DNA from 3 places in the Streptomyces sp. NBC_01171 genome. Region 1 is predicted to be linked to each of the others. Evidence: riboswitches for the same ligand, from Rfam matches in the RefSeq annotation. Region 1 holds a riboswitch; each other region holds the start of a gene.
The links. Region 1 has a riboswitch for cyclic di-AMP ahead of OG448_RS18335 (transglycosylase family protein). Riboswitches for the same ligand answer to the same signal wherever they lie in the genome.
Positions count from the first base shown of each region.

Region 2: linked by a shared signal. The riboswitch ahead of OG448_RS16340 (M23 family metallopeptidase) and the one ahead of OG448_RS18335 (transglycosylase family protein) in region 1 are both predicted to bind cyclic di-AMP.
Region 3: linked by a shared signal. The riboswitch ahead of OG448_RS12715 (transglycosylase SLT domain-containing protein) and the one ahead of OG448_RS18335 (transglycosylase family protein) in region 1 are both predicted to bind cyclic di-AMP.

Region 1 is NZ_CP108609.1:3,954,938-3,965,202, reverse strand. Features, by position in the region: gene OG448_RS18360 (NAD(P)/FAD-dependent oxidoreductase) at 1-761, opposite strand, end outside; gene OG448_RS18355 (exopolyphosphatase) at 1,237-2,178, opposite strand; gene OG448_RS18350 (DUF501 domain-containing protein) at 2,175-2,735, opposite strand; gene OG448_RS18345 (septum formation initiator family protein) at 2,782-3,258, opposite strand; gene eno (phosphopyruvate hydratase) at 3,428-4,717, opposite strand; gene OG448_RS18335 (transglycosylase family protein) at 5,043-5,747, opposite strand; cyclic di-AMP (ydaO/yuaA leader) riboswitch at 5,752-5,930, opposite strand; gene OG448_RS18330 (transglycosylase family protein) at 6,125-7,153, opposite strand; gene OG448_RS18325 (cytochrome P450) at 7,277-8,620, opposite strand; gene OG448_RS18320 (nucleoside triphosphate pyrophosphohydrolase) at 8,738-9,733, opposite strand; gene OG448_RS18315 (SurA N-terminal domain-containing protein) at 9,884-10,265, opposite strand, start outside.
Region 2 is NZ_CP108609.1:3,522,390-3,532,654, forward strand. Features, by position in the region: gene OG448_RS16300 (DEAD/DEAH box helicase) at 1-1,026, shown strand, start outside; gene OG448_RS16305 (SCO5918 family protein) at 1,090-1,398, shown strand; gene OG448_RS16310 (hypothetical protein) at 1,509-1,868, opposite strand; gene OG448_RS16315 (MerR family transcriptional regulator) at 2,347-2,685, shown strand; gene OG448_RS16320 (N-acetylmuramoyl-L-alanine amidase) at 2,758-5,058, opposite strand; gene OG448_RS16325 (SCO4225 family membrane protein) at 5,230-5,850, opposite strand; gene OG448_RS16330 (dihydrofolate reductase family protein) at 6,006-7,139, shown strand; tRNA gene OG448_RS16335 (tRNA-Met) at 7,205-7,278, shown strand; cyclic di-AMP (ydaO/yuaA leader) riboswitch at 7,539-7,707, shown strand; gene OG448_RS16340 (M23 family metallopeptidase) at 7,715-8,752, shown strand; gene OG448_RS16345 (aldo/keto reductase) at 8,830-9,777, shown strand; gene OG448_RS16350 (PrsW family intramembrane metalloprotease) at 9,869-10,265, opposite strand, start outside.
Region 3 is NZ_CP108609.1:2,775,799-2,786,063, forward strand. Features, by position in the region: gene rarD (EamA family transporter RarD) at 1-78, shown strand, start outside; gene OG448_RS12670 (DUF6924 domain-containing protein) at 71-283, shown strand; gene OG448_RS12675 (VOC family protein) at 343-816, shown strand; gene OG448_RS12680 (hypothetical protein) at 828-1,208, shown strand; gene OG448_RS12685 (hypothetical protein) at 1,216-2,265, opposite strand; gene OG448_RS12690 (flavodoxin family protein) at 2,451-3,032, shown strand; gene OG448_RS12695 (ABC transporter permease) at 3,029-3,901, opposite strand; gene OG448_RS12700 (ABC transporter ATP-binding protein) at 3,888-4,850, opposite strand; gene OG448_RS12705 (LolA family protein) at 4,888-6,087, opposite strand; gene OG448_RS12710 (polyprenyl synthetase family protein) at 6,309-7,319, opposite strand; cyclic di-AMP (ydaO/yuaA leader) riboswitch at 7,868-8,101, shown strand; gene OG448_RS12715 (transglycosylase SLT domain-containing protein) at 8,106-8,588, shown strand; gene OG448_RS12720 (HAD family hydrolase) at 8,658-9,485, opposite strand; gene OG448_RS12725 (FAD-dependent oxidoreductase) at 9,551-10,265, opposite strand, start outside.

The DNA of each region.
Region 1 (10,265 bases):
TTCTTCAGCACGACGTGGCCGTCGACGCAGGAGTCCATCGAGGTGGAGAGGTAGATCTCCACACCGCGGCTCTCCAGGTGCTCCTTGCCGTACTGGCCGAGCTTGGGGCCGACCTCGGGGAGGATCTTGTCGGCGGCGTCGACCAGGACGAAGCGCATGTCCTCGCGGGACACGTTCTTGTAGTACTTGGCGGCGTCGCGGGCCATGTCCTCGACCTCGCCGATGGTCTCCGCGCCCGCGAAGCCACCGCCGATGAAGACGAAGGTGAGCGCCTTGCGGCGGATCTCCTCGTCGGTCGTGGAGTCGGCCTTGTCGAGCTGCTCCAGGACGTGGTTGCGCAGGCCGATGGCCTCCTCGATGCCCTTCATACCGATGCCCTGCTCGGCGAGGCCGGGGATCGGGAAGGTGCGCGAGACCGCGCCCATGGCGATGACCAGGTAGTCGAAGGGCAGCTCGTACGCCTCGCCCACGAGGGGGGCGATCGTGGCGACCTTGCGGTCCTGGTCGATGGTGGTGACCCGGCCGGTGAGGACCTCCGCCTTCGGCAGCACGCGTCGCAGCGGTACGACGACGTGGCGAGGGGAGATGTTGCCGGCGGCGGTTTCGGGGAGGAAGGGCTGGTAGGTCATGTACGACCGGGGGTCGACGACCGTGACGGTCGCCTCTCCGAAGCGCATCTTCTTGAGGATGCGCCGAGCTGCGTACAGGCCTACGTACCCACCGCCTACTACGAGGATCCTGGGACGCTCCGTGGTGCTCATGCCATCGAGTATCCACCCGCCCCGGGGGGGTAGCTCGTGCGCCCCTTCACAAGCTTGAGGAGGGGGTGTGTTATCCTCCGCCACTCACGTGACGCAGGTCATGTTCACGATGGGGAACCCGGAGTGACCCCGACCCGTTGTCAATGCCGCTTGAGCTGGCTTTCCGGCACCTCAGGACCCTCGCGCGACACCCTGCGCGGGTGCTCAGGACACCCCGGCGAAACCCTGTCGCAATACGGTCGTGATCATGCTCCAGGGGCGGTCCGGGCCCCGAACGGGTCAATGCGGACCCCCACATCCCCCACCGGGGCCGATTTCCTTGTGAAGAACTTCACGAAGGTTGTGGCGGGAGCCCCGCGAAGCGGCGTGTCAGCCGCCCCGCAGGGGCGCTCAAACGTCGTCCCGGCTGCTCAGCCGCACACTACTGGACGGTAACAAGCCGTGCCAGTACGGGCGTCGGAGCGGTCGGGGGCGGTCAGGCGATGGACCACGCGATGCCGTCGAGGATGTCGTGCTCGCTGACGACGACCTCCTCGGCACCGGTCCGCTCCATGATCGAGAGCAGCACGAGAGCGCCCGCGCCGATCACGTCCACCCGGCCGGGGTGCATGGAGGGGATCTCCGCCCGCTCGGCGTGCGAGGAGCTGAGCAGCCACTCGGTGATCTGGCGGACACGACCCCGCGAGATCCGGGAGTGGTGGATGCGCGCGGAGTCGTACTCCGGCAGCTCCAGCGCGATGGCGGCCACCGTGGTGACCGAGCCCGCGAGCCCGACCAGCGTGCGCGCCTCGTCCAGCGGCACGGTCTCGGCGGCCAGGTCCAGCGCGGCCGCGATGTCCGTCCTTATGGCGGCGACCTGCTCGTGCGCGGGCGGGTCGGTGACCTCGCCGTCCTGCACGAGGTGCCGCTCGGTCAGCCGCACGCAGCCGATGTCCACCGACCGCGCGGCGCCCACGTGGTCGTCCCCGACGACGAACTCGGTGGAGCCGCCGCCGATGTCCACCACCAGGTACGGCTTCTCCAGCCGGTCGTCGCCGGACAGTTCCCTGGTCGCGCCGGTGAAGGAGAACTCGGCCTCCTGGTCGCCGGTGATGACCTCCGGCTCCACGCCGAGGATGTCCACGACCCCGCGCACGAACTCGTCCCGGTTCTCCGCGTCGCGCGAGGCGGAGGTGGCGACGAACCGCACCTTGGTCGCGCCGAGTTCACGGATGACCTGGGCGTACTCCCGACAGGCGGCGAAGGTGCGCTCCAGCGCCTCGGGGGCGAGACGGCCGGTGCGGTCGACACCCTGGCCGAGCCGGACGATCGTCATCCGGCGGTCCAGGTCGGTCAGTTGACCCGTCTCGGGGTCGGCGTCGGCGACCAGCAGGCGGATGGAGTTGGTGCCGCAGTCCACGGCGGCCACACGGGTCATCGCTGCTCCTCCGCACCGGACTCGGCCGGCTCCGCCGCGCAGGCGCCGGGCACCACGCACGGGCCCTTCGCCCACCACTCGGGCAGCATGGCGATGGCCTCGTCGCCCAGCGGGTTCACACCCGGTCCGGCGGCCAGCGAGTGGGCGACCAGGACGTGCAGGCACTTCACCCGGTCGGGCATGCCGCCCGCGCTGGGGAAGCCCGCCAGCACCTCGATCTCGTCCCGGCGCCGGATGTAGTCCTCGTGCGCCGCCCGGTAGGCCGCGGCCAGCTCCGGGTCGGTCTGCAGCCGCTCGGTCATCTCCTTCATGACACCGTTGGCCTCCAGCGTGCCGATCGCCGAGGCGGCGCGCGGGCACGTCAGGTAGTACGTCGTCGGGAAGGGCGTGCCGTCGGGCAGCCGGGGCGCCGTCTCCACGACGTCCGGCTGGCCGCAGGGGCAGCGGTGGGCGATGGCCCGCAGGCCGCGCGGCGGGCGGCCGAGCTGGAGCTCGAAGGCGGCGATGTCCGCCTCGGTGGGCTCGGTGCGCGGGGTGTGGGGCGGGGGCGTTTCCATGACTGCTTCCGTAAGTGGCTTGTCGTCGGTCACCGGCGGGTGCCGGTCACTGGTCGGAGGCGTCGGACTTGTCGACGCCGTCCCAGACGTTCGCGTACCAGGGCCGGTGGGCGGCGCCCCGGTCGGTGCGGGACTGCGTGGCGGCGCCCGGGTCGATCACGACGTACCCGGTCTCACCGGGCATCACATAGTGCAGCCTGCGCCGGATCTGCTGTTCGGCGTAGGCGTCGTCCTGCCAGCGGGCCTTGACGTCCCTGAGCTGCTCGACCCGGGCGCGGGCCTGCTCCTGGCGGTTCTTCAGGTCCGCGATCTCGGCGCGCTGGGACACGTACTGCCGCATCGGGTAGGCGAGCGCCACGATCATCGAGCACAGCACCAGGGCCAGCAGGGCGGCGCGGCCGGTGAGCCGGGAGCGGCGGGCCTGCCGTTTGGTCTGGGAGCGGTAGACGCGGGCCGCCGTCTGCTCACCGAGCAGCCGCAGCCTGGTCGTGGTGGAGAAACGGTCCCGGTCCCTCGCGGCCATCTGGCTCTCCGCCTCCACTGTGCCTGTGCGTCTTCTGCTGTGCTTCTCGTGCCGTGCTCATACGCGCGTACGTCCCCGGACACGGTACGGGACCGGGTCCGGGGACGTAGGTACGACGGGCGGGGCCGACTCGCGCCGGGCCCCGCCGGGGTATCAGCCCTTGCTGTGTCTACTGGTTCGCGGAGCGAAACCGCGGGAAGGCGCTGCGGCCGGCGTAGACGGCGGCGTCGTCGAGGATCTCCTCGATGCGCAGGAGCTGGTTGTACTTGGCGACGCGCTCGGAGCGGGCCGGGGCACCGGTCTTGATCTGGCCGCAGTTGGTGGCGACGGCCAGGTCGGCGATGGTGACGTCCTCGGTCTCGCCGGAGCGGTGGGACATCATGCACTTGTAGCCGTTGCGCTGGGCCATCTCGACGGCGTCCAGGGTCTCGGTCAGCGAGCCGATCTGGTTGACCTTGACCAGCAGGGCGTTGGCGACGCCCTCCTCGATGCCGCGGGCGAGGCGCTCGGGGTTGGTGACGAACAGGTCGTCGCCGACGATCTGCACCTTGTCGCCGATGCGGTCGGTGAGGACCTTCCAGCCCGCCCAGTCGTCCTCGAACAGCGGGTCCTCGATGGAGACCAGCGGGTAGGCCGCCACCAACTCCTCGTAGTACTCCGTCATCTCGGCGGCGGAGCGCTCCTTGCCCTCGAAGAGGTACTTGCCGTCCTTGTAGAACTCGGACGCGGCGACGTCGAGCGCGAGGGCGATCTGCTCGCCGGGGGCGTAGCCGGCCTCCTTGATGGCCTCGAGGATGAGGTCGAGGGCCTCACGGTTGGAGCCGAGGTTCGGGGCGAAGCCGCCCTCGTCGCCGAGACCGGTGGCGAGGCCCTTGTTCTTCAGGACCTTCTTGAGGGTGTGGTAGACCTCGGCACCCCAGCGGACGGCCTCGGAGAAGGACTCCGCGCCGATCGGGGCGATCATGAACTCCTGGATGTCCACGTTGGAGTCGGCGTGCGAGCCGCCGTTCAGGATGTTCATCATCGGCACCGGGAGCAGGTGCGCGTTGGGGCCGCCCAGGTAGCGGAAGAGCGGCAGGTCGCTGGCCTCGGAGGCGGCGTGGGCGACGGCGAGGGAGACGCCGAGGATGGCGTTGGCGCCGAGCGAGCCCTTGTTGTCGGTGGCGTCCAGGTCGAACATGGCCTGGTCGATCAGGCGCTGCTCGGTGGCGTCGTAGCCGACCAGCTCCGGGCCGATCTGCTCGATGACGGCGAGGACGGCCTTCTCGACACCCTTGCCCTGGTAGCGGTTCGGGTCACCGTCACGCAGCTCGATGGCCTCGAAGGCACCGGTGGAGGCGCCGGACGGGACGGCGGCACGACCCGTGCTGCCGTCGTCGAGGCCGACCTCGACCTCGACCGTGGGGTTGCCTCGGGAGTCCAGGATTTCCCGGGCTACGACGACGTCGATGGACGGCACGAGCATCTCCTTCATGGATGTGACGCGATGAGTGCGGGGCGTGCGCCGGATGGCATGCCTTGCCTCTAGAGCCTAACCGTCCCGGGGGCGTCGGCAGGCGACCGACCGCCTCGTGGACGGGGTGGGACAGGGAGACCGTACCCATTGTTCCCGTCCGGAACAAAGGGTTCTGGGCAAAGGTTCCGGGCGGGCGGGGCAGGCCGGGCGCGGAACGCGCACCGCCCCGGCACGCGGGGGGAGCGCGCACCGGGGCGGGGGGTCCGTCAGGGGGACCGGCAGCTCGGGGGCCGGACGGTTCGGGGGCCGGCCGCCGAGCGGGTCGCGGTTACTTCAGGTGCAGCATCTGGCCGGGGAAGATGAAGTCGGCCTTCTCGACGATGTTCTTGTTCAGGTCGAACAGCTTCTTCCAGCCGCCCTCGACCTTGTGCTTCGCGGCGATGGAGCTGAGCGTGTCGCCCTTGACCACCTTGTACTCGCCATCGCCCTTCTTGACCTTGTCACCGGTCGGCGTGGTGACGGTCTTGCTCGCCTCCGGACGCTCGGTGGAGCGGGAGGCGGCCTGGTCGTCGGAGGTGCGGTCAGCGGTGTCGGCCTTGTCCTCGGTCTTGGTGTCCGTGGAGGGGGCCGGGCTCGCCGGGGCGGCGGAACCGCTGTACGGCGTGCCGGACAGGCCCGTGCCGCAGACCGGCCAGGCGCCCTTGCCCTGGGCGGAGAGCACCTTCTCCGCGACGGTGATCTGCTGTTCCTTGCTCGCCTTGTCGGCGGTGGCGGCGTACTGCGTGCCGCCGTACGCGGCCCAGGTGGAGGCGGAGAACTGGAGCCCGCCGTAGTACCCGTTGCCGGTGTTGATGGACCAGTTGCCGCCCGACTCGCACTGGGCGACGGCGTCCCACTCGGAACCGGTGGCGGCGGAGGCGCTGCCCGACGCCATCACCGGGCCCGCGACGGCCGCGCCGGCGACACCGGCGAGCGCGAGGACACGGACGGTCTTGGACGGGCGACGGTGCTTGCCCTTGCTGGAAAGCAGCATGGATCGATCCCCTCACCGACGCCTGCGAGGTGAGCTGTCGGGTTCGGGCCGGTTGAGTTGCCCGGCCACCCCTCCCTGGTACTTCGGGAAGGCGTGGCTCCACCCCAAGCCCGTCCCGGCGTCAGCCACCGGTTCGGGCACCTACCTTGGGTCCCCCGCTCCTGCCTACGGCGCTTGACGCGACGGTTACCCCCGACGGCCGCTGGCAGGATTCGGCGTTGCGGCCACGGGTGCTCGTGGTGACGAGCGGTCCCGACCGTAGACATGCGCCGCGACGAATTTCAAAGACGATCACGGCTTCTGAGAGCCATCCCACACTTTCGCCAAATGGGACATATAAGAGGATAGCGGGGCGTCAAATTCCGCCATCCGGCGCCCTATTCGCCCGGTACTTTCAGGGTCTGGCCCGGGTCGACATGGTTCGGGTTCGCGCCGATGGCCTGCTTGTTCGCGGAGTAGAGGGCCTCCCACCCGCCGTCCACGTCAAGGGAGTCGGCGATGGAGCCGAGCGTGTCACCGTCACGGACGGTGTAGGCGGCCGGGGAGGCGGTGGCGTGGCGGCCCGTGCCGGCCGTGTGCTGACCTTCCGTCACGCCCTCGTCGCCGCTGCCGCCGCGGTGACGGCCACCGCCGCCGAGGTCACCGGTGTCGACGAGGCTCCAGGAGCCGCCGTCCTCCCACGACTCGTCGTCCTCCACCGCGGGGGCACCGGAGGGCGAACCGCCGCCCTTGTACCCCCGGTCGGCGGCCGGGGGCGCGGACGCGTCGGAGCGGGAGGCGCCGGCGTCCTTCTTGGAGTCGCCGGAGGTGTCCTTCTCGCTCGCACTCGGAGCCGGCTTGCCGGTCTCCTTGGCGGAGGAGTCGGACGAGTCGGACGACGGGGAGGAATTGTCCAGTCCGGACGAGCCGGAACCTTCGGACGAAGCGCCCGCGTCGGGCGCCTCGCTCGACTTGCCGGCGCCCTTGTCCGAGCCGTTCTGGTCCGCGGACGGGGACTCGCTCACGCCCGTGTCGACGTCCACCGAGCCGGAGTTGGAGGTCAGTCCGGCGAGCAGGGCGCAGGTGGCCCAGTGGGTGGTGCCCTGGTCGGCCAGGATCTTCTCGGCCACCGAGATCTGCTGCGAACGGCTGGCCTGGTCGGCGCTGGCCGCGTACTGCGTGCCGCCGTACTTGTCCCAGTCGTCCTGGGATATCTGGAGGCCGCCGTAGTAGCCGTTGCCGGTGTCGGCGCTCCAGGAGCCGCCGCTCTCGCACTCGGCGACCTTGTCCCAGGTGGTTCCGTCGGCCGCGTTGGCGCTCGCCGCCCCGAGGAGCGGGATGGCGATGGCGGACGTGGTCACGCCGGCCGCGACGAGGAGCGCCGGAGCCTGGCGGGGGCGACGGTGCCTACCGTTCCCGGAGAGCATGCGGTTGCCTTTCGTGCGACAGCGGTACGGCGTGGCGAGTGGTGCTCGGCGCCACACTGATGGGTGAACGTAGCGTCAGACGATCGCTTGTCACAAGTTCATGCCGCAGAGATCACGTGAAGATCACATAGTTGAACGTCCGTCAGGTGTGCTTTCACGACTGGGACCGACTGGTGTGAACTCCACCGGCAGTGTGCGCAGTCCACGCATGATCAGCCCGCCGCGCCAGCGGAGTTCGGCCGGATCGGCCGCGAGGCCGAGATCCGGCAGTCGGGTGAGCAGGGTGGCCAGCGCGGTCTGTCCCTCCAGCCGGGCGAGCGGGGCGCCCAGGCAGTAGTGGATGCCGTGTCCGTAGCCCAGGTGCTGGTTGTCACGGCGGCCGAGGTCCAGCAGGTCCGGGTCGGCGAACCGCTCCGGGTCGCGGTCGGCCGCCGCGAGGACCACCAGCACCGGGTCCCCGGCCGCGATGTCCTGGCCGCCGACGGTGAGCGGCTCGGTGGCATAACGCCAGGTCGCCAGCTCGACCGGGCCGTCGTAACGCAGCAGTTCCTCCACCCCGGTCTGGAGCAGGCCCCTCTCACCGGCGGCCAGCGAGAGCTGGAGCCGACGGCGCTCCTCGGGGTGGGTGAGCAGCGCGTAGGTGCCGTTACCGATGAGGTTGACGGTGGTCTCGAAGCCCGCGAAGAGCAGGATGAAGGCCATGGCGGCGGCCTCGTTCTCGGTGAGGTGCTCGCCGTGGTCGGAGGCCCGGATGAGCGCCGAGATGAGGTCCTCGCCGGGCACGGGCTCGGCGGGGAGCGCCTGGCGCTTGCGGTGGATGAGGTCCGCGAGATAGCCCCGCATCTTCTTCACCGAACGCGCCACCCCGCCCCTCGGCCCGCCGCCGTGCCGGATCATCATGCCCGCCCAGTCCCGGAAGTCGTCCTGGTCCTCGCGCGGGACGCCGAGCAGGTCGCAGATGGCGTAGATGGGGAGCGGGAAGGCGAACTCGTGGATGAGGTCGGCCGAACCCTTCTCGGCGAACCGGTCGATGAGGTCGTCCGTCAGCTCCTGCACCCGGTCCGCGAACTCGGCGACCCGGCGCGGGGTGAACGCCTTGCTGACCAGCCGGCGCAGCCGGGTGTGGTCCGGCGGGTCGATGTTCAGCAGGTGGGTCATCAGGTCGGCCTTGCGCTCACCGGGGATACCGGTCTTCCCTTTGGCGTGCGCGGTCTCGGCGTGGTGCGCCGGGTTCTTGCTGAGCCGCTGGTCGGCCAGGGCCTGCTTGGCGTCGGCGTACCGGGTGACCAGCCACGCGTCCACCCCGCTGGGCAGCTTGGTCCAGCGCACGGGAGCGTGCTCCCGGAGCCAGGCGTAGGCGGGGTAGGGGTCGGCGGCGAACTCCCAGGTGAAGAGGTCCGGGGCGGTGTCCTCGGCGGGGGCTCCGGGGGTGGGGTCGTCAGGGGTGGGGCGGTGCGGCTGGGTCACTCCCCGACGGTATCCGGCGGGCCGGGGTGTGGGCGGGTCGGCTCCTTTCTCCTGGGTCTGCTGGGGGTGCTCCGTGCCGGCGGGGAGCCCGCGCCGGCGTGGGCCCGCCGGCCTGGGCTACTCGGTGTCGTGGTCCGGGGCGGGTACGCCCTCGGCGGTGCGTATCGCGTCCCGGTAGGTGCGGGCGGCCGCTCTCAGGGCCGCTTCCGGGTCGACGCCCGCCTGCTCGGCGCGGGCGGCCAGGTCCAGCAGTTCGTATCCGATGCCGTCGCCCTGGGGCAGGGGCACGTCCAGGCCGGCGGTGCGGACGCGGGAGGCCAGCTTGGCGGCGAGCGCGAGGCCGGGCTGACCGAGGGGGACGCCCTCGGTGACGGAGCTGCGCTGCTTCTCCTCGGCCTTGGTGCGCAGCCAGTGCGCCTTGACGTCCTCGGGGGTCTCGGCCTCCTCCTCGCCGAAGACGTGCGGGTGACGGTGGATCAGCTTGGTGACGATGCCCCCGGCGACGTCGTCGATGGAGAAGGGGGCGTCCGCGTCCTCCTCGGCGATGCGGGAGTGGAAGACGACCTGGAGCAGCACGTCGCCCAGTTCCTCCCGCAGCTCCTCGCGGTCGCCCGCCTCGATGGCCTCGACGAGTTCGTACGCCTCCTCGATGCCGTACTTGGCCAGGCCCTCGTGGGTCTGGCGGGAGGACCAGGGGCACTCGGCGCGGATGCGGTCCATGACCTGGACGAGGTCGAGGAGGCGCGCGCCGGGCAGGTCGTAGGAGGCGGGGAGCAGCTCCAGTTCGGGCATCTGCACCCGGCCGGACCCGGCGAGCCGGGCGAGGCCGTCGGTGAGGGCGGGCTCCCCCTCACCGGTGGCGACGACGACCACCGTGCGGTCGCCCGCGCAGGCGTCGACCAGTTCCTCGGCGGTGGGGGACGCCTCCGTCACCGCTATCCCGGCCTCGCGCAGATACGGCACCTGCGGATGGGCGCCGTCCGCGCACAGCACGGCGTCGGCGGAGCGCAGCACCTGCCAGGCGGGCCAGGACAGCAGGCCGGGGGCGACGCGGTGGCTGGTGGTGAGCAGGACGATGCGGCCAGGGGCGGACTCGGAGCTGATTGCGTTCACGATCCGAACGTAACCCAGGACGCGGAATGACGGGCCGGGTTGTCCACAGGGGTGGAGGAGTCCTGTGATCGTATGACCGACACGCGGCGCGGGGCCGGGAACCAGCAGGTCACCCGCCCCGCACCGGGCGTATCGCGGCCTCGCGCCCGCTCAGGCGCTCTGTGTCGCCGAGGCGTCCCGCAGCCAGGGCGTACGGGCGTCGACCCGGCTGCTCTTGGCCACGTCCCAGGCGCCGTAGCGGGGGTTCACGTCGATGTGGAGTTCCTTGGACGCCTTGGAGAGGGCGTCCCAGAACGGGGGCTGGCTGGTGTCGGTGCCGAGCTTGGCGGCGAGCTTCTGCGCCTCGATCTGGAGGCCGAGGTTGTCGTCGAGGCGCCCGGGGGCGATGCCGTACTTCTGGAGCCAGGCCGACCGGAGCTGCGTGATGCCGCCCGCCTGCTTCTCCAGGTCGGCGCGCATCCGCTGGATCTCCTTGCGGGTGACCGCGACGCCCTGGTCGCGCGCGGCGCGGTGCAGCACCTGGTCCAGGACC
Region 2 (10,265 bases), 430 kb from region 1:
GACGCGCTCGCCCCGTACGCCCGTTCCGTGAAGCTGCGGCTGGCCACGGTCGTGGGCGGCATGTCGATCGGCCGGCAGGCGAGCGCGCTGCGCGGTGGCGCCGAGGTCGTCGTCGCCACGCCGGGGCGCCTCAAGGACCTCATCGACCGGGGCGAATGCCGGCTGGACCAGGTCTGTGTCACCGTCCTCGACGAGGCCGACCAGATGGCCGACATGGGGTTCATGCCCCAGGTCACGGCCCTCCTCGACCAGGTGCGCCCGGACGGTCAGCGCATGCTGTTCTCCGCGACGCTCGACCGCAACGTCGACCTGCTGGTGCGCCGCTACCTCAGCGACCCCGTGGTGCACTCCGTCGACCCCTCGGCCGGGGCGGTCACGACGATGGAGCACCACGTGCTGCACGTCCACGGCGCGGACAAGCACGCGGCCACCACCGAGATCGCCGCCCGTGACGGCCGCGTGATCATGTTCCTCGACACCAAGCACGCCGTCGACCGCCTCACCGAGCACCTGCTGAGCAGCGGGGTACGGGCCGCGGCCCTGCACGGCGGGAAGTCGCAGCCGCAGCGCACCCGCACCCTGGCGCAGTTCAAGACCGGGCACGTCAACGTGCTGGTGGCGACCAATGTCGCGGCGCGTGGCATCCACGTCGACAACCTCGACCTCGTCGTCAACGTCGATCCTCCGACCGACCACAAGGACTACCTCCACCGCGGCGGCCGCACCGCCCGCGCGGGCGAGTCCGGCAGCGTCGTCACCCTGGTCACCCCGAGCCAGCGCCGCGGCATGACCCGCCTCATGTCGGACGCCGGAATCCGGCCGCAGACCACCCAGGTCCGCTCGGGCGACGAGACCCTCAGCCGGATCACCGGAGCCCAAGCCCCGACCGGCATCCCGGTCGTCATCACCGCACCGGTGGCCGAACGCCCCAAGAAGCGCAGGGCCCCCTCACGCGGCCGGCGCCGCCCCGTCCCGGCGGCCCGTCGCGCACCCGGACGGCAGTCCGCCGACGGCACGGCAGCATAGGACCCTGGTGCTGAACCACGTCACCGAGGTCGGCCCCGTCTTCCCTTCTCCCTGTGAGGCATCATGCGCTGTGTCATCGCACGTTTCCCGTTCGAACTGACCAAGAACGGCGTGCTGGAATCGATGAAGGGCGTCAAGCCCGAGCCGGTCACCGCCGAGTCCGTGATCATCGGCCGCCGCCACTACCCCGCCAAGCAGGTCGGCGAGGTCATCACCCGTCAGGACCGGCGCGATTTCAGCGCCGGTGAGGTGCTGCGGGCCATGGCCCGGCTCGGCTTCACCTGCCGCACGGTTCCCGAGGCCGCCCCCGCACCTGCCGAAAGCCCGCTGGACCGGGCGTCCGCGATGCTCGGCAGTTCCCTGACCGTCTGACCGGCGGGAGGGGCGCGAGCCCACCAACACACTGAGGGCCCGACCGGCGCGCGCCGGTCGGGCCCTCAGTGTGTTCCGTGCCGTTCCCGGCGCGGGGGCGGGACTGCGGGTCAGTGGTCGGAGTAGCTGAAGTCGCCCATGGTCCAGGCGGTGACGTCCTCGATGGCGACGCGGTACATCCCGCCCGTCATCGGGATGCCCACGGTGCCCTGAAGGATGCGGGCGACGTGGAAGTGCAGGTGCGTGGGTTTCCCGTCCCGTTTCGCGGGGGCGTCGAAGACGGCGCAGAACTCGCCCAGATGGGTGGAATCCCGCAGCACTTCGGACACCCTTCGCCGCCACATGGCTTCGGGAGCCAGTCGACCGGTGATGACAGCACCACTGGTGACCACGGTGAGGGACATCTGATTGCTCTGCCCGGACTCCACGAGGGCGGCGATGTCAACGATCAGCTCGTCAGGCTTCGGCATAGGACCGGATTCTATGCGCCGGGCCCGGCCGGGCGGCGGGGACCGCCACAGTGGCCACCGGAGGGGAATACCTCTTCGTCGGACACGCGAAAATCTATCGCCGCCGGAGTAGACATTCGAGGGGTGGTTGGTTACGGTTTCTCTCGTAGCCGAGATCGATCAAGGCCCGGCAGACACGAACTGCCGGGCAGCAGTACAGCTATGACAAGTGATCGCTTCAGAGGGAAGAACGGAGGAGTCGAGCGCCATCAGGATCGCCCGGACCGGCAGGACGTGCGTCCGGGTACCGCAGGACATCGATAGGCAGGTGGTCTCCGGTCACGCATCCGCGATCCCCGCACCCCCGTCGGCGTATCGGGCGGCTGTGCGGACACAGAAGGCCGACGCAGTATTAGGGTCGGCAGATGGTTGCAGTTCCTTCGGGGCCTTGGTGCCGTACGGCACCAAGGCCCCTCCACGCGTTCCACAGAGAGGTGAGATGACAGCAGACGAGTCGCTGGGCCGTCTTGAAGACGACGACTACCCCGCCTACACGATGGGCCGGGCCGCCGAACTGATCGGTACCACGCCCGGCTTCCTCCGTGCCCTCGGCGAAGCACGACTGATCACACCACTGCGCTCCGGGGGCGGACACCGCCGCTACTCCCGCTACCAACTGCGGATCGCGGCGCGCGCGCGTGAGCTCGTCGACCAGGGCACCCCGATCGAGGCCGCGTGCCGGATCATCATCCTCGAGGACCAGCTCGAGGAAGCCCAGCGCATCAACGCCGAGTACCGCCGTGCCGGCGCATCGCCCGGCCTGTCTGCCGACGCCTGAGGTGAGCGGGCCCGCCGGTTTCGGCGGGCCCTCAGGCGGTCAGGCGCAGGACCCCGTGGGGCCGGCGGCGGCCTACTTCAGGTACACGATCCCGTCCGTCGTGATGGCCGGACGGCCGGTCGTGGCCCGGACCACGATCTTCAGGGTGTGCTTCGCGCTCGTCGACCAGGTCTTGGTCCACAGGGCGTTGCGGTAGGCCGTGGTCGTGGACTTGAGGTCGGCGGTGGTGAGCTTGGTGCCGTCCACGTAGATGTCCGCCTGGCCCGAGGTCGACGCTCGGGAGACCACCCACGCGACCGAGCGACCCGTGAAGGTCCAGGTCAGGGACGCGTTCTTGGTGCTGCTGCCGAGGGACTTGCCGCCCAGGTAGCTGGCGGAGGACTTGGTGGTCCAGGTGCCGGACCTCGTCGCCGAGGTCTCCTGGAGGATCACCGGAGTGCCCGGGACGGAGGCGCTCGCGGAGTTGCCGAGGGTGTCGTACGCCCGCAGCGTCCAGGCCGTCGCCGCACCGGACTTGGCGGTCTGGGCCGCGCTGGTGACCGTCGGACCGTAGGTCTTGGCGAGCGGGGCGGTGAGGCGGGTCTCCTTCAGGGAGACGTTGTCCGCGGCCTTCCAGCCGAGGGTGAGCGGGACGGCGGTGGTGTTGACCGTGCCGGTCCGCAGGGAGAGGTTCGGCTTGGTGGTGAAGGTGGGCGCGGTGGTGTCGGCGACGACCGTCCGCGTCGCGCTGGTCGCCGTACGGCCCGACTGGTGCACCGCTTTGACCTGCACCTTGTGCGTCCCCGCCGTCAGCGTCAGCTTGGCGGACGTGGCCGAACCCGCGACCGTCGCCGCCGTCTTGCCGTCGACCAGCACCTGGAACGACGAGATCAGCGATGCCGGTGTCGTCGTGGACCAGTTCACCGTGAGCGGGCCGTTGGTGTACGGGGTCGTGCCGACCGTCGCCGTACCGGTGACCGTGCCGAGGGTGAGGCCGGTGACGGGGCCGGCGGCGAGCGTGCGGACGGTGCCGAGCGCGGCGTAGAAGGCGTCACCGGGGCACACCGTGTTGTACCCGTCGCGGTGGCCGTGGATCGCGGGGAGGGTCATCTCCTCGCCCGGCTCCCAGGTCCGGCCGGCGAAGTTCTGCCCGCTGAGCGCGGTGGTGAGGGTGACCGTCGCGTCCGGCTGGACCCCGTACTGGCCCAGCTTCCACGCGGCGAGACGCGCGACCGAGGCCATCGCGGCCATCGGGGGCGGCGAGTCCACGTACGTGCCGAGGACCGCGATGCCGGTCGTCTGCGAGTTGAAGCCGTACGCGTGCGCGCCCACGACCGGCAGGTCCACCCCGCCCTTGCGGCCCTCGTAGATCGTCCCGCACTTGTCGACGACGAAGTTGTAGCCGAGGTCCTTCCAGCCCAGCCCGGTCACGTCGTACGTGTAGACCGCGTTGATGATCGACGGCGCCTCGGCGCAGGTGTAGTCGTTGGTCGAGGCGGTGTGGTGGACCACCACCGCCTTGATCTTGCCGTCGATGTACGTCGGTGCCTCGGGACTGATGGATTCGTCGGCCTTCCACCCCGAGCGCGGGGTGATCGGCGGCCGGGGAACCGTGGAGGGCGGCGCGGTCGGGACGGACGCGGAGGGGGAGGGCGAGGCGGGGTCCGAGGGCGACGCCGACTCGGTGGGCCCGGTGCTCTCGGACGCCGGCGGCGACTCGGCAGGCGGTTCCGTGGACTGCTCCGGCGACGACTCGCCGGCCGACGGCTCGGCGGTGGTCTCCTCCGGCGGCGCGGGCTCGGTGGTGGTGACGTCGGTCGGGTCCGGCGTCCCGGCCGGGGTGTCGGTGGCGACGGGCTCCCCGGTGTCGTCGGGCCCGTCCGCGACGTAGGCCGCGGGCTCGGCGTCACCGCCGGCGCTCTTCCCGCCCGACGTGATCATGTCGAGCCGGAGTCCTGCGGGCAGCTTCGCGGTGGTCTTGCCGTCGACCCGCGCCTCGACGCCGTCCGACAGCCCGACCCACGCGGGCTCTGTGCCGCCGCGCGAAGCGTTCTGCTCGCCTGCGCCCCGGTCGCTGTCCAGCAGCAGCCAGTCGGACCACTTTCCGGAGCCGACGGCCCGCGAGCGCACCTCCACCTTGCCGGCCAGCTTGGCGGAAGGTTTCTCCCAGCTCACTCCGAGCATGCTGAACGGCTTGGTGTCCCGCCGCGCGAGCGTCGCGCCCGCCCCGTCCCCCCGGACGTCCAGCGCGGCCGACCGCACCCGGTCCCGTACCGGCGCGGCGGCGGCCTTCCCGTCGTGCCCGGAGTCCCCGCCGCTCACCCCCTGTACGACCAACGTCCCGCACACGGCCGCCGCGACGACCGCGCCCGTCCCCCACCAACGTGCTCTCATACCGGTTCGGATGCCTTTCCCTACGGTGACTGGTCTTCGGAGCCTTCACTGCTCCCCCACTTACCGGGGGAATTGGTGAAGAAGATGACCAAAGAGGCACCGTAACTGATGCGGTCATGTCATCCGATGGCTTATACAGTTTTTTCCCTGGTCCATACCTGGCCGTGGGTTTCAGCCCCGCAGCGCACGCGCGAGCCGGCCCAGCAGCACGGCGTTGAAGAGACCGGCCAGGGCGGTACCGGCGGTGAAGATCACCGGGCTCAGCCAGCCGTCCACGGGCCCGGACAGCGTGATGGCGAGGATGCTGAGGGGTGCCGTGGCCATGAGCGGCCAGATCCCGGCGAAACCGGCGTCGGGCGAGACGTACACCGCGTAGAGGAAGACCCCGATCGCCGCCGCGACCACGGCGAGGTACCCGCGCGCCGGCCAGTTGTCCACGGCGGGTGCCAGCAGGCTCCGCGCCCGCTGTCGGGGAGGCACGCCGGCGGATCTGGTGGCGAGGGCGCCGAGCGCGGCGGCGTTCCCGAGGGCGCCCAGCAGGAGCAGCCCGACCCAGAAGCCGGTGGCCAGCACCTCCACCGCCAGGCCGCCCTCGGTACCGGGACCGAAGGGGAAGGCCATGCCCAGGAAGGAGAGGGGCGCCGTGAGCGTCATCGGGCCCAGGCCCAGCTCGCTCTCCGGGAAGGCGAACATGGCCACGACGGAAACGGCGAGCACCGCGAGGTAGCCCCGCGAGAGCCAGTTGCCGGTGGCGAGGGTGAAGAGGCGGCGTGGGCGGATGGCGTGCGGCATGGAGGTCTCCTTCTGCTGGGTGACCTCCACAGTGGGCCGAGGGGTGACGCCGGGGATGAGTAGCCGTACTCATCCCTGCCTGGGCAGGGTGCACACCGGTACGGAGTACAAAGGGGGTGCCCGCCCGTAGAGCCCAGAGTCCGGAGACCGCGTCGATGCCCTACCCCCATGTCCTGCTGTCCGCCGCCGTCTCGCTCGACGGATACCTGGACGACACCGGCCCCGAGCGGCTGCTGCTGTCCAGCCCCGCCGACTTCGACCGGGTGGACGAGGTACGGGCCTCGGTGGACGCGATCCTCGTGGGCGCCGGGACCATCCGCGCCGACAACCCCCGCCTCCTGGTCAACTCGCCCGAGCGGCGGGCCGCGCGGGTGGCCGGGGGCAAGGCGGAGTACCCGCTGAAGGTGACCGTGTCCGGGTCCGGCGACCTCGACCCGGCCGCCAACTTCTGGCACACCGGCGCCGAGAAGCTCGTCTACACGACCGACGCGGGGGCGAAGCGGGCCACGGGCCTCCTGGGGGACACCGCCGACGTGGTCCCGCTCGGCGCCGCTCTCGACTGGCGGGCGCTGCTCGCGCATCTGCACGACGTGCGCGGGGTACGGCGGCTGATGGTCGAGGGCGGCGGCACCGTGCACACCCAGCTCCTCCAGCAGGGCCTCGCCGACGAACTCCAACTGGTCCTCGCCCCGCTCTTCGTCGGCGACCCGGCCGCCCCCCGCCTCTTCGGCCCCGGCGCCTACCAGGGCGGCCGGCTGCGGCTGACCGACAGCCGCCGGATCGAGGACGTCGTCCTCATGCGGTACGAGCCCACCGCCCCCGGCACCGGCCCGCTGGACACCGCCGCCGACCGGCACTGGCTGCGCACCGCCTGTGGGCTGGCCGCGCTCTGCCCGCCCTCGGACACGGCCTTCAGCGTGGGCGCCGTCATCGTCGCGGCGGACGGCACCGAGCTGGCGCGCGGACACTCCCGCGAGGGCGGCGACCCGGTGGTCCACGCCGAGGAGGCCGCGCTCGCCAAGCTGGACCCGGCCGACCCGCGCCTGCCCGGCGCCACCGTCTACAGCAGCCTGGAGCCCTGCGCCCACCGCGCCTCCCGGCCCGTCCCGTGCGCCGGGCTGATCCTGGCGGCGGGGGTACGCCGGGTGGTCACCGCCTGGCGCGAGCCGGACACCTTCGTCACCGCGGCCGACGGCGCGGGCGTGCTCGGTGCCGGGGGCGTGGAGGTCGTGACGGTGCCCGAGTACGCCGCTCTCGCACAGGAGCCGAACGCTCACCTTCCGCACTGAGGCCCACGTCACGGCGGGGTGTGTGCGCGGGGCCCCGCGGATGACGTATGCTTGAGACACAACGACGCGGGGTGGAGCAGCTCGGTAGCTCGCTGGGCTCATAACCCAGAGGTCGCAGGTTCAAATCCTGTCCCCGCTACTGAAGACTCAGGGCCGGAATCCAGTAAACGGATTCCGGCCCTGAGTGTTTTCCGGGGCGACTGGTGTTTTTGAGTCACCAGCAAAACTCCTGTGACTCCTGAAGTGCAGTCAACTCGCCCTGTTCGCGCTACTTCTGACCGGTATACACCCCGTCAGAGGGTCAAACGATCAAGCTGAACGGGCTTGGAATCCGGTGCGCGTGTCTATTAACGTTCGATAACGCAGTGCGGTCGTTACAGCCGTCAGCAGAGACGGCGCCGTGCGCACACGCCGAATCCCGCAAGGGAACCGGGGACCCACCAACTTGGGGTGAATCGCGCCCTGTCCGCCGTGCACCGCTCTCGGAGCACGCCGGGTTTACGCGCGTAGGAGACCTTCCTGCTCCGAACCCGTCAGCTAACCCGGTAGGCGGAGGAGGAGAGGAGTGCGCCCGCGTGGCGTCCAACCGGCCTGCCCCACAAGCCCCGTTCGCGCCGGACGCGAGTGAGCCCTTCGCCTACGGCGCCCCCCGCGCGGAAGGCGACGCGTGGGAGGAGTGGAATCCCACCGAGGAGTCCCTGCCCCCCGTACGCGGCCGCCACCGGGTGGCCAAGCAGCGCGGCGGCGGACTCGCCCGCAGCTCCACCGTGCTCGGCGTCGGTGTCATCGCCGCCGTCGGCGCGGGTGGCATGGCGAGCGCCAACACCGGCAAGCCGCCCGTCTCCATCGCGCTGCCCGACCTGCCCTCCGTGGACTCCCTGATCGACGGGCACCACGACACGGAGACGCCCGCCGCCTCCCTCGCCGGTGTCGCCACCGCCACCGCCACGGCCACCGCCGCCGGCGACGACTCCACCGCCGACGCGGGCGAGGCGCTGCGCAGCCGGATCATGGCCCAGGCCGAGCGGCAGCAGAGCAAGGCCGACAGCCGGGCCACCGCGGCCGCCGTCGCCAAGGCCGACCAGCAGGCCGCCGACGCCGCCGCCAAGGCCGCGAAGGAAGCCTCCGTGAAAGCCGCCGCGGCCAAGGAGAAGGCGGAGGCCGACGCCGAGAAGAAGGCCGAGGAGGCCCGTCTCGCCACGCTGGCCAAGCAGTACACGCTGCCGACCTCCTCGTACACGATCACCTCGACCTTCGGGCAGGCCGGCTCGATGTGGTCCTCCGGGTACCACACCGGGCTCGACTTCGCCGCGCCCACCGGCACGCTGATCAAGGCGATCCACAGCGGCACGATCACCGAGGCCGGCTGGGCCGGGGCGTACGGCTACCGCACGATCCTCACCCTGGACGACGGCACCGAGCTGTGGTTCTGCCACCAGTCCTCGATCAGCGTCAGCGCCGGGCAGAAGGTCTCCACCGGCGAGGTCATCGGCCGGGTCGGCGCCACCGGCAACGTCACGGGGCCGCACCTCCACCTGGAGGTCCACCCGGGCGGCCAGCCCACCGGCATCGACCCCGGCGCGTGGCTGCGGGGCAAGGGGCTCAATCCCTGAGGGTTCCTTCCGGGGATTGACCGGGTCCTTGCCCGGAACCGGAATGGACGGGACCCGAGTGATCGTTGAGAAGAGACATGACTGCTTCTCTGCGCAAACTCGGCTCCTCCTCCCTCGAGGTCTTCCCGCTCGCCCTCGGCGGCAACGTCTTCGGCTGGACCGCCGACCGGGACACGTCCTTCGCCGTTCTCGACGCCTACCTCGCCGCGGGCGGCAACTTCGTCGACACCGCTGACTCCTACTCGGCCTGGGTCGAGGGCAACAAGGGCGGTGAGTCCGAGACGCTCATCGGTGAGTGGGTGCGGGCTCGGGGTGTCCGCGACCAGGTGGTCATCGCGACCAAGGTCAGCCAGCACCCCGAGTACAAGGGGCTCGGCGCCGCCAACATCAAGGCCGCCGCCGATGCCTCCCTGCGCCGTCTCGGCACCGATCACATCGATCTCTACTACACCCACTTCGACCAGCCCGAGGTGCCGGTCGAGGAGATCATCGGCGCGCTGGACGAGCTGGTGCGGGCGGGCAAGGTGCGGTACATCGGGGCGTCCAACATCAGCGCCGAGCGGCTGAAGGAGTCCCTGGAGTTCTCCGACCGCGCGGGGCTGGCCCGGTATGTCGCGCTCCAGCCGCACTACAACCTCGTGTCCCGCGACACCTACGAGGGGCCGCTCCAGGACATCGCCGCCCGTGAGGGGCTCTCGGCCGTCCCGTACTTCGCCCTTGCCTCCGGCTTCCTCACCGGCAAGTACCGGCCGGGGGCGACGGTCGAGAGCGCGCGGGCGAGTTCTGCGGCGAAGCACCTGGATTCCGAGCGGGGTCAGAAGGTGCTGGCGGCGCTGGACGAGGTGGCCGCCGCCCACGACACCGCCGTCGCCACCGTCGCCCTCGCCTGGCTCGCCGCCCAGCCGACGGTCGCCGCCCCCATCGCCTCGGCCCGCACGGTGGATCAGCTTCCGGCGCTGTTGGATGTGGCCGAGCTGACGCTGACGCCGGCGGAGCTGGACCGGTTGACGGAGGCGTCTGCCTGAGCGTGGGCGGCTTGCGGGTTCGTCGTGGCTGGTCGCGCAGTTCCCCGCGTCCCTTGGGCAGGCACTCGCCGACGGCGCCTTACCGGTGCCCCTAGGTGCGGTACGGGTTGTAGCCCGCGTAGGGCGGGGCCGGGTGGCCATAGCGTTGCCAGTAGGTGACTGGGGACGGGGGTGGGGCTGTCACCTGGGCCGCGTATTCCAGGGCCGGGCGGGAGGAGGCTCGGGTTCGCCACAGGGCCGTGAGGAGTTCGTGCTCGCGGGTGGCGAAGTCGGGGCCGATGCGACCCGCGCGGGCTCGGTGGCGGAGGAGGGCCAGTTCCGTGGCGGTGGTTTCGTAGTGGACCACCGCCCGGGCGGCCGGTCGGCCGCCGAGGAAACGGCGGGCGTGGTCGCGGGCCAGGCGGCGGGCGCGCAGGGAGCCGAGGGCGAAGGGTTCGGCGGGGGCGAGCCAGCCGGCGTAGACGTACACGGGGAGTTCCTCGCGGGCC
Region 3 (10,265 bases), 1.2 Mb from region 1:
GCGCACCGGGCCCGGGTGGTGGCGATGTCCCTCCGAACGGACCCGGCTGCGGCTGCGGTGGACGCGGTGGATGTCTGAGGGGTTGGTCGGACGGGGGCAGTTCGATGCGGTGGTCGTCAGGACCGACTACGCCGACGAGCGAGCGTGGCGGGCCTGGGTGGCGACGCTGCCCCAGCACGTCCACTTGGTCGACGACCCCTCTTGGTCCGGGACGTCCATCGACGATGTCCGCGAGGTCACTCGGGGTGTGGGGTACGTACGTGTGGTCGGGCAACGCATCTAGGCGCGCGGAAGTGGTGTAACTCGCCATGTGGGGCGGTCGTCGGCCATATAAAGGGCTGCATGGTGACTTCTTCATCGCGGGCTGAGCCGTTGCATTGGAAGGTTGTGGTGGATGCGGTTGATCCGCATGCGCAGGCCGATTTCTGGGGGGCCGCGTTGCACTATGAGCCTGAGGACAACAGTGCGTTGATCGAGCGGCTGTTGGCGTTCGGGGCGTTGTCCGGTGAGGCGACGGTGGAGTATCACGGGCGGCCGGCGTTCCGGGATCTTGTGGCTGTGCGGCATCCCGATGATCCGTACGACTCCGAGACGGGGACCGGGCTGGGGCGGCGGGTGCTCTTTCAGCGGGTGCCGGAGGCCAAGAGCGGCAAGAACCGGCTTCATCTCGACCTTCATGCCGGGCCGGAGCGAAGGGCCGAGGAGGTGGCTCGGCTTACCGCACTGGGGGCCACCGTGCTGCGTGAGGTGAGTGAGCCCGCGGGGGCGTGGACCGTACTGGCGGACCCCGAGGGGAACGAGTTCTGCGTCCAGTAGTAGACAGGGGCATGACCATCCGTGAGTTTCTGAGACCCGCCCTCGCCGTCGCCCTGCTGGCCTCGGTCAGCGCCTGCGCCGGGGCGTCCGTGCCGGATCGCCCGGTGGCCAGCCCCGCCGCTTCCAAGTCCGCCAGTGCGAACCCCCAGCCGGTCACCGCCTCCATGCCGGACATCATCGGCGGCAACGCCGGACGTGCGGCCGAGCAGATGGGCCCCGAAACCGAGGTGGCCTTCAAGGACGTGAGCGGGAAGGGCCGTTCGGTGGACGACCCGGCCGAGTGGAGGATCTGCCACACCCGGCCGGGGCCGAACCAGCAGATCACCGACTACCCGGTGATCCTCGGCGTGGTGCGGGTCGCGGAGAGCTGCGCGGGTACGGCCCTGAAGTGAGGTGACCTCACGCGTCGGCCGCCGCCGCGCGTGCGGTCAGGCGGGTCATGCGGGTGTGGGCCGACTCCAGGGGGCGGGGGTCCGCAGCGGCCGGGCCGGGCTTCGAGGCCAACGCAGTCCATACCTCGATGAGCTCGCGGCCCATCCGGAGGGCCTGCTCCGCTTCGCCCACCGCACGCCACGCGGTCGCCGCGCTGCGTACGTTGCTGTAGGCCGCCGCCGGGTCGCCCGACTCGGCGCGCTTACGGGCCAGGTCCAGCGAGAGGTCGAAGGCGCGCGCCGGGTCGCCGGTCAAGTACGCGATGTACGCGCACAGTTCGCGCAGATGCAGCACCTCGGGGTGCCGGGGACCCAACGCACCGGACGCCTTCGCCACCGCCCGGCTCGCCAACTCGGCCGCCCGCTCGACCTCTCCGTCCCGTACGGCGTCCCCGACGCGTCCCAGCGCCGCCGTCCACACCTGGGCCCCGTCCGACGTCTCCCCCACCGGCACCTCCGCGAGCATCTCCTCCGCGATGGCGTCGAAACGGCTCGGCGGGATGGGCTCGGGCTCGGCTTCGGGGGTGGGCTTGGGGCCGAGGACGAGTTCGGGTCCCGGCCCGAGGGCGGCCTCGGGCTTCGAACCGGGCCTGGGCTTGGCAAAGTTGACAGTGCCGGAAGCGGCCCGGGGTATCCGCTCCGGCGCCGGCCCGGCCGCGGCCACGGGCTCCTCCTCCGGACCCCCCATCACCGGCGGCGGACCGAAAACCCCCCGAGGCGGCTGCACAGTCCCCGGCGCCGCAGGCAACCTCGTCGCAACCCCCGTCATCCGGGTCGTGCCGTCCGGCGAGATCTCCAGTGGGACCAGGCACCCCGCCGCGTCGTCGTGGATGGTGACCCGTATGGGGGTGCCGTGGGACGTGGCCAGGTGGTGGAGGTGGTTGAGGACGGCGTCGTGGATGTCCTCGTCCGGGGCCCGGAGGACGGGGGTGCCCGCGACCGACGCCGTGCCGGTGGCCGAGACGCGGACCTCGACCGGCCGGTCCCCGCGCCGCTTCTCGAAGCTGAGTCGAGACATCCGTTTTCCCTCATTCCCCCCGGCGCCGCGCCCGGTCGTACGCCTCCTGCGACCAGTCTCGCCGCCCACGGCGCTCCCGCGCGTCACCACGACGTCACAGCCTCGCACCAGCCGCCCTTGCGGGACAGTACTTGCATGTGCATAAGATGCATGTGGATTCAACTTCTCTCGCCCCAGGGGTCCCCATGAGCCGTCGCTTCCTCTTCGTCCTGGGCAGCGCCCGCAGCCAGGGCAACACCGAGTTCCTCGCCCGTACCGCCGCCGAGCAGTTGCCGGCGGGGGTGGAGCAGGAGTGGATCAGGCTGGCCGGGCTGCCGCTGCCCGAGGCGGAGGACCTGCGGCACGACAGCGACCACGTACGCCCCGCCTCCGACACCCCCGCCGGGATGCTGCTGGACGCCACCCTCGCCGCCACAGACGTGGTGATCGCCTCGCCGCTGTACTGGTACTCCCTCTCCAGCCTCACCAAGCGGTACCTGGACCACTGGTCGGGCTGGCTCCGCATCCCGGAGACCGGCTTCAAGGGCGCGATGGCGGGCCGGACCCTGTGGGGCGTGACGGCGCTCGCGGACCGGGACCCCTCCGTCGCCGAGCCTCTGATCGGCAGCCTGAACAACTCCGCCGCCTACCTGAGGATGCGCTTCGGCGGGGTGCTGCTCGGCAACGGCAGCGGCCCGGGAGACGTACGCGACGACACCGAGGCGCTGGCCCGCGCGAAGACCTTCTTCGAGGGTGAGACACCCCTCGCCCGCTTCCGGGGCCGCTAGGCCGTGATGTCCTTCGCCGTGAACCGCGCCCACGCCGCCGTGCCGAACACCGCCGCGTAGACACCCTGGAGGACCAGGTTGCGGCGGAGGTCGTCCCAGAGGACCGGGTCGCGCAGGAGGTCGGCGAAGGACAGCCAGTAGTGGGAGAACAGGTACGGCTGGATCGCGTGGAGCTGCGGGATCTGGTCGAGGATCTGGACCGTGATCAGCAACCCCACGGTGGTCGCCATCGCCGCGATCCCGCTGTTGGTCAGCGTCGACACGAACAGCCCGAGCGCCGCCACCCCGACCAGCGAGGCCGCCACCGCCAGGGCGATCAGCAACGCCCGGAGCAGGCCCTCGCCGAAGCCGATCCGGGTGCCGGAGATCGTGGTGACCTCCCCCAGCGGGAACAGCAGCGCGCCCACGGCCAGCGCGGACACCGCGACGACCAGGGTGGCCAGCAGGCAGAAGGCCAGGACGGTCGCGTACTTGGTCAGCAGCAGCCGGGTACGGCCCGCCGGGGCGACCAGCAGATAGCGCAGCGTGCCCGCGCCCGCCTCCCCCGCCACCGCGTCCCCGGCGATCACCCCGACCACCAGCGGCAGGAAGAACGGCAGGGTCGCCGCGAGCGCGGTGAACACCAGGAACAGGCCGTTGTTGGTGACCTGTGCGATGAACGCCGGCCCCCCGCCGCCCCGGTCCGCGTCCCCGCCGCCCCCCGTCTCGACCCGCACCGCGATCCCGATCAGCACCGGCACCGCGGCCAGCACCGCGAGCAGCACCAGGGTGCGCCAGCGGCGCAGGGTGGTGACCAGCTCGCTGCGCAGCAGCCCGAAGGTCCACAGCGGCCGGGGCGCCGTGGGGTACGTGGTCTCAGCCCGCGACATCGAAGCCCTCTCCGGTCAGTGCCACGAACGCGTCCTCCAGCGAGGCCCGTTCCAGCGTGAACCCCCGTACCCGCACGCCCGCCGCGACCAGGGCGGCGTTCAGCTCGGCGAGGTCGCGGGCGGGCGGTTCCCCGGTGACCGTCTCTCCGGTCACGGTGAGGTCGGTGACGCCCTGCTCCTTGAGCACGCGGGCCGCCTCCGCCGGGTCCGGGGTGGCCACGGCGAGCCGGCCGCGCGCCCCGGCGGACAGGTCGGCCACCGCGCCCTGGATGACGAGCCGGCCGCGGGTCATCACCGCCGCATGGGTGCAGACCTGCTCGATCTCGTCGAGGAGGTGGGAGGAGAGGAAGACGGTGGTGCCGTCGGCGGCCAGCTCCCGGATGAGACCGCGGATCTCGCGCATCCCCTGCGGGTCGAGCCCGTTGGTGGGCTCGTCCAGTACGAGCAGGCGGCGCGGCCGGAGCAGGGCCGCGGCCAGGCCGAGGCGCTGCTTCATGCCGAGCGAGTACGCCCTCGCCTTCTTGCCCCCGGCGGCGGCGAGCCCCACCCGCTCCAGCGCGGCGGCGGTGCGGGCGCGCCGGGTGCGGGGGTCGGCGGCCGGGTCGGCGGCGTCGTAGCGCAGCAGGTTGTCCCGGCCGGAGAGGAAGCCGTAGAGCGCGGGGCCCTCGATGAGGGCGCCGACCTCGGGCAGTACGGCGCGGGTGGCGCCCGGCATGGGGCGGCCCAGGACGTGCGCGGTGCCCGAGGTCGGTTCGATCAGGCCCATCAGCATGCGGATGGTGGTGGTCTTGCCGGAGCCGTTGGGGCCGAGGAAGCCGAAGACGCTGCCCGCCGGGACGGTCAGGTCCAGACCGTCCACGGCGAGCTGTCCGCCCCGGAACCGCTTGGTGAGGCCGCGCGTGGCGATGACCGGCGCGGCCTCGTTCCCGGCGGCGGACGGTGGCTCCATCGGTTCCCCTCGTGTGTCGGGCGGTTCCGGCGGGCGGTCACTTGTCCGCGTCGGCCGCCTTGACCAGGGCGTCCTTGGTGACCGCGCCCGCGTAGACCTTGCCGTCGTCGGTGATCAGGGCGTTGACCAGGCGGGTGGAGAAGACGGTGCCCTTGCCGAAGTCGCCGGAGACCTGGTCGCCCAGCGAGCCGAGGAAGCCGCCCATCGCGCCGCCCTGCTCGGAGCCGGAGGTCTTGTCCCCCTTTGCGCCGGTGTCGAACTTGGCGATGGTGGTCCAGCCCTCGCCGATGGTGTCGGCGCCGCTCAGGCCGCCCGGTGCGAACTGCTCGCCGAAGTCGGGGGCGTGCTCCCGCCGGCCGTCCTTGCCCGGCTTCTCCTCGGTCACCTTCGCGCCCTTGGGCGGGCGGAAGTCGAAGGTGGAGGCGGGCGGAGCGGCGAAGGAGACCTTGGTGAAGCCCGCGTCGAGGACGGGGGCGCCGCCGCTCTTCGGGGTGAGGGTGAACTTCAGCGGCAGGCCGGTCTTGGCGTCGACGCCGATGGTGACGTCACGGACCGTGGAGCCGGACTGCTTGGGCTTGATCACGAGCTGGTAGGCGTCACGGCCGGCGATCCGGGCGGTGCCGTCGACGGTGACCGAGGTGGTGGAGTCGACCGACTTCAGTGCCTCCTCGGCGAAGTCGTCGGGCGTGGCGCTGGGCCGGTGCTCGCGCGGTTCGCCGGTGTGCTGGGCGGTGGTGTGGAAGACCTCGTTGCTCGCGCTGTCGTAGCCCCACACGTTCTTGTCGTTGTGGATGAGGCTGTACTCGGCGTCGCGCTCCAGGAGCGAGACCTTCTGCTTCTCCGGGCCGTCGGCGGCCACGCGCAGGGTGTGGGTGCCGGAGGCCAGCTCCGTGAGCTTGGTCCGCGGGTCGGCGGAGGAGCCGTCGCCGTCGTGGGCGGAGCCCATGCCGCTCTGGAGGCTGCCGAGGTCGGGCAGGCCGAGGTCGGTGCTGACCTTGACGGTGCCGGACATCCGCTGGACGTCGGACTTGGCGATCTTCTCGACGAGCTGCTGCGCGGTGATCTTCGGCAGGTCCGGGTCGCCGGAGGCGGCGAGCGCCGGGACCAGCCCGATGGTGGCGGCCGCGACACCCACCACCGCGACGGGCACGACGTACCGGGCGGCCTTGCGGCGTCCGGTACTCGGGTCCTCGTCGGGGCCGGTGCCGGTCGCGTGGTCGGATTCGTACGGTGCCATGTCTGCCTTACCTCCGTCGTCGGCGGCGGCTGCGCTCTATGGGGTCCACCTGAGCCGCCATTCTCACCCGGATCGGTGAGGAGTGGTGGTTTCCCTGGTTCCCATCAGACCAATTCCGCAGTCCTGAAGCGTCAGCCCACGGAGCCAACTCGGCGTACACCTGCGGTATGACGTACGGACCGGGCACCCGCACCGACCCGTAGGGGTCGGGCAGGGGCGTCCTAGCCGGCCCGGTGGACCACGGCGTCGCACAGCTCGATCAGCGCCGTCTTCGCGGTGCAGTCCTTCAGCGGGGCGAGGGCCGCGCGGGCCTCCTCCGCGTACCGCACCGCGTCGCGGCGGGCCTGGTCCAGCGCGGGGTGGGCGCGCAGCGCGGTGAGCGCCTCGGCGAGCCGGGCGTCGTCGCTGAGGTCGGAGTCCAGCAGCTCGCACAGCGCGAGGTCGGCGGGCTCGCCGAGCCGGGCGGCGCGCTCGCGCAGCCGCAGCACGGGCAGCGTGGGCACGCCCTCGCGCAGGTCGGTGCCGGGGGTCTTGCCGGACTCGTCGGAGTCGGAGGCGATGTCCAGCACGTCGTCGGCGAGCTGGAAGGCGACGCCGAGCCGCTCGCCGTACTGGGTGAGCACGTCGACCACGCTCTCCTCGGCACCGGACATCATGGCGCCGAACCGGCAGGACACGGCGACCAGCGAGCCCGTCTTGCCGGAGAGCACGTCGAGGTAGTGCTCGACCGGGTCGCGGCCGTCCTGGGGACCCGCGGTCTCCATTATCTGGCCGGTGACGAGGCGCTCGAAGGCGAGGGCCTGCACCCGGACGGCCTCGGGGCCGAGATCGGCGAGTATCTGCGTGGCGCGGGCGAAGAGGAAGTCGCCGGTGAGCACCGCGACGGAGTTGCCCCAGCGGGTGTTGGCGCTGTCCACGCCACGCCGCACGGCCGCCTCGTCCATGACGTCGTCGTGGTAGAGCGTGGCCAGGTGGGTCAGCTCGACGACGACGGCCGAGGGGACGATGCGCGGGGCGTGCCGGTCGCCGAACTGGGCGGACAGCAGCACGAGCAGCGGACGGAACCGCTTGCCGCCGGCCCGCACCAGATGCTGGGCGGACCCGGTGATGAAGGGGACCTCGCTCTTGGTGGCCTCTAGCAGGCCCGCCTCGACAGCCGCCAGTCCGGCCTGGACATCGGCTTCCAGTGCCTGGTCCCGCACGCTCAGCCCGAACGGCCCGACGACGGTCACGAGGTTCTCCTGTCTGCTGGTGTCTGCTGGCGACTTCACGGCTTGTCGATAGGTCGCTGCCATCAGTCAAGTCAGCGTATCCGGTCCTCTTTCGATCACCGATCGCACCCACCGGTCCAGCTCGTGAGGTATCAGATTTCGTCCGGCATGTACCGGATGGGTGGACAACGGTCGGTATAGGGGGAGTCGGTCGGACGATCCGACACTCCGGGGGTCACACCGGGCCAACGAACGGGAGGGGCCGCGAGGTTCCGCCCGCGGGGGACCGACACTCCCTAATACCCACAGACGGCGCAAATCCACATAATCCCCCATGTCTGATTTTGCGTATTTTGCGATTCCGTGAGTTGGCTCACGCGGACCGCCCTGTCGCGTGTACCCCCACAAGTCCCCCTCTCACCCCCTTCTTACCGTGCCCGGTAAGGAAGTTGAGGATTGGCGGACGCAAAGGATCAAGTAGGCCATTTGGGACAGACCAAGGTCAACTAGCGCTTTGGGTGAATCCACTACTTGTTCCGGACATGTGCGGTCGCATACGTTCCCGCCCTGTCAGGCGAACGCCGAATCCTGCCGCGCCTGGCACACCCACTCACGAACTCATTCGTACGGCAGGAGCGGGGGACCCAGGTAAGCCGCCGGACCGGACGACAGATGTCGCGCCGGGACGGCTCGGGGTGAAGCCAACTCGTCCCCGGTGTCCGACGGGCACCGGGGACGACGCGGCCGGGCACCTCCCCGCCCGAACCCGACAGCTCACCTCGCAGGCGACGGAGAGGAAACACCGACATGTCTGCTGCTGCTCAGCCGCGCCGTGCCCGCACCAAGCGCATCGTCCGCACGCTCACCGTCGCCGGTACCGGTGCCGCGATGTTCGCGCTCCCCCTCATCGGCGCCACCAGCGCCTCCGCCGCCCCGGCCGCCAAGCCCGCCGCCGCCTCCACCGTGTACCCGAACAACCTGGACGGCTGGATCCGCCAGTCCCTGGCGATCATGGCCGAGAAGGGCATCCCGGGCACCTACAACGGCATCCACCGCAACGTGATGCGCGAGTCCTCGGGCAACCCGCTGGCCATCAACAACTGGGACATCAACGCCATCAACGGCACCCCGTCCAAGGGCCTGCTCCAGGTGATCGACCCGACCTTCCGGACGTACCACGTCGCCGGCACGTCCTTCGACCCGTACAACCCGGTCGCCAACATCACCGCCGCCTGCAACTACGCGTACCACCGCTACGGCTCGATCGACAACGTCAACGGCCCGTACTAAGCCCCCGCACGGTCCCTGTGCACCGCGCCCCCGTCGCACGCCTCGCGCGTACGGCGGGGGCCGTCGGCGTCAGGGGGCGAACAGGCGCTCCAGGACGACGGCCACCCCGTCGTCCTCGTTGGAGAGGGTCACCTCGTCGGCGACCGCCTTCAGTTCCGGGTGGGCGCCGGCCATGGCGACGCCGTGGGCGGCCCACTGGAACATCGGGATGTCGTTCGGCATGTCACCGAAGGCCACGGTGTCCGCGCGGCCGAGGCCCAGGTGCTCGGCGGCCAGCGCGAGACCGGTCGCCTTGGTGATCCCGCACGGCTGCAGCTCGACCGTGCCGGGCCCCGACATGGTGACCGTGGCCAGCGAGCCGACGACCGAGCGGGCGGTGGCCGCCAGTTCGTCGTCGGACAGCCGGTCGTGGCGCAGCAGCACCTTGCTGATCGGCGCCCGCCAGAGCTGCTCGCGCCGCTCCACCCGTACGGCGGGCAGGGTCGGGTGCGGCATCCGGTAGCCGGACTCGATCAGGGTGAGCCCGTCCACGCCGTCCTGGTCGGCGGCCGCGTACACCTGGCCGACCTCGGCCTCGATCTTGCCGAGCGCGGTCTCGGCCAGCTCCCGGTCCAGCCGGACCGACCACAGCAGGGTGCCGGTGGCGGCGTCGTACACCTGGGCGCCCTGCGCGCACACCGCGAGCCCCGTGCCGCCGAGCGCGGCCAGCAGGGGGCGTACGCGGGGCGCGGGGCGGCCCGTCACCACGAGGTGCCGGGCCCCGGCACGTGCCGCCCCCGCGAGCGCGGCGAGCGACCTCGCGGAGACCGTGTCGTCGCCGCGCAGCAGCGTCCCGTCCAGGTCGGTGGCGATGAGCGAGGGACGGGCGGGACGAGAAGGAGGGGAGGGTGCGGCCATGATCAGAGAATACGGATCACCGGTCCTCCCGACTCACCCCCCGCGCACCGGAGTTGGCGCGTCGCTCAGCTCCGCGCGCCGTGGGCCGCGGCCAGGTGTTTCGCCAGCCTCGGGGAGGCGAATTCGGTGCCGCACACGAAGCGCATCACCGGGCCGTACGACGCGGCCGCGGGCAGGCCGGTGAAGTAGAGACCGGGCAGGGAGGAGACGTAGCCGGGACCGAGGCGCGGCGCGCCCCGGGTGACCGCCAGGTCCGTGCGCAGGCCGGGGCCGAGGAAGTCCAGCGCGGCCAGGTCGACCCGGTAGCCGGTGGCCGCGATGACGTGGTCGGCGGTGAGCCGGTCGGTACGGCCGCCGTGGGTGCGCACGGTGAGCACCGGCGCGCCGTCCACCGCCTCGGCGGACACCACCCGCGCCACCTCCTTCACCTGCACCCGCCCCTCGAAGCGGTCGCGCAGCCACCAGGCGCCGAGCGGGCCGAGCACCCGCCGGACCAGATGGTGCCGGGCGCCCTCGGGCAGGAAGCGGTAGGGCTGGGCGTAGTAGCTGAGCGCCCACAGCGACCAGGCACGGCCGAACGGCGATTCGGGCCGGAACCTCGGCTGCTTCCAGGGCGGCGCGCCGAAGGCGACCTTTCCCCGGCCGCGCGAGACGACCCGTACGTGCGCGCCCGCCTCGGCGGCGAGGGCGGCGGTCTCCAGCGCGGACTGGCCGGCGCCGACGACCAGCAGCTCCTTGCCCGCGAACCGGCCGAGGTCGTGGTGGAGGGAGCTGTGCGTG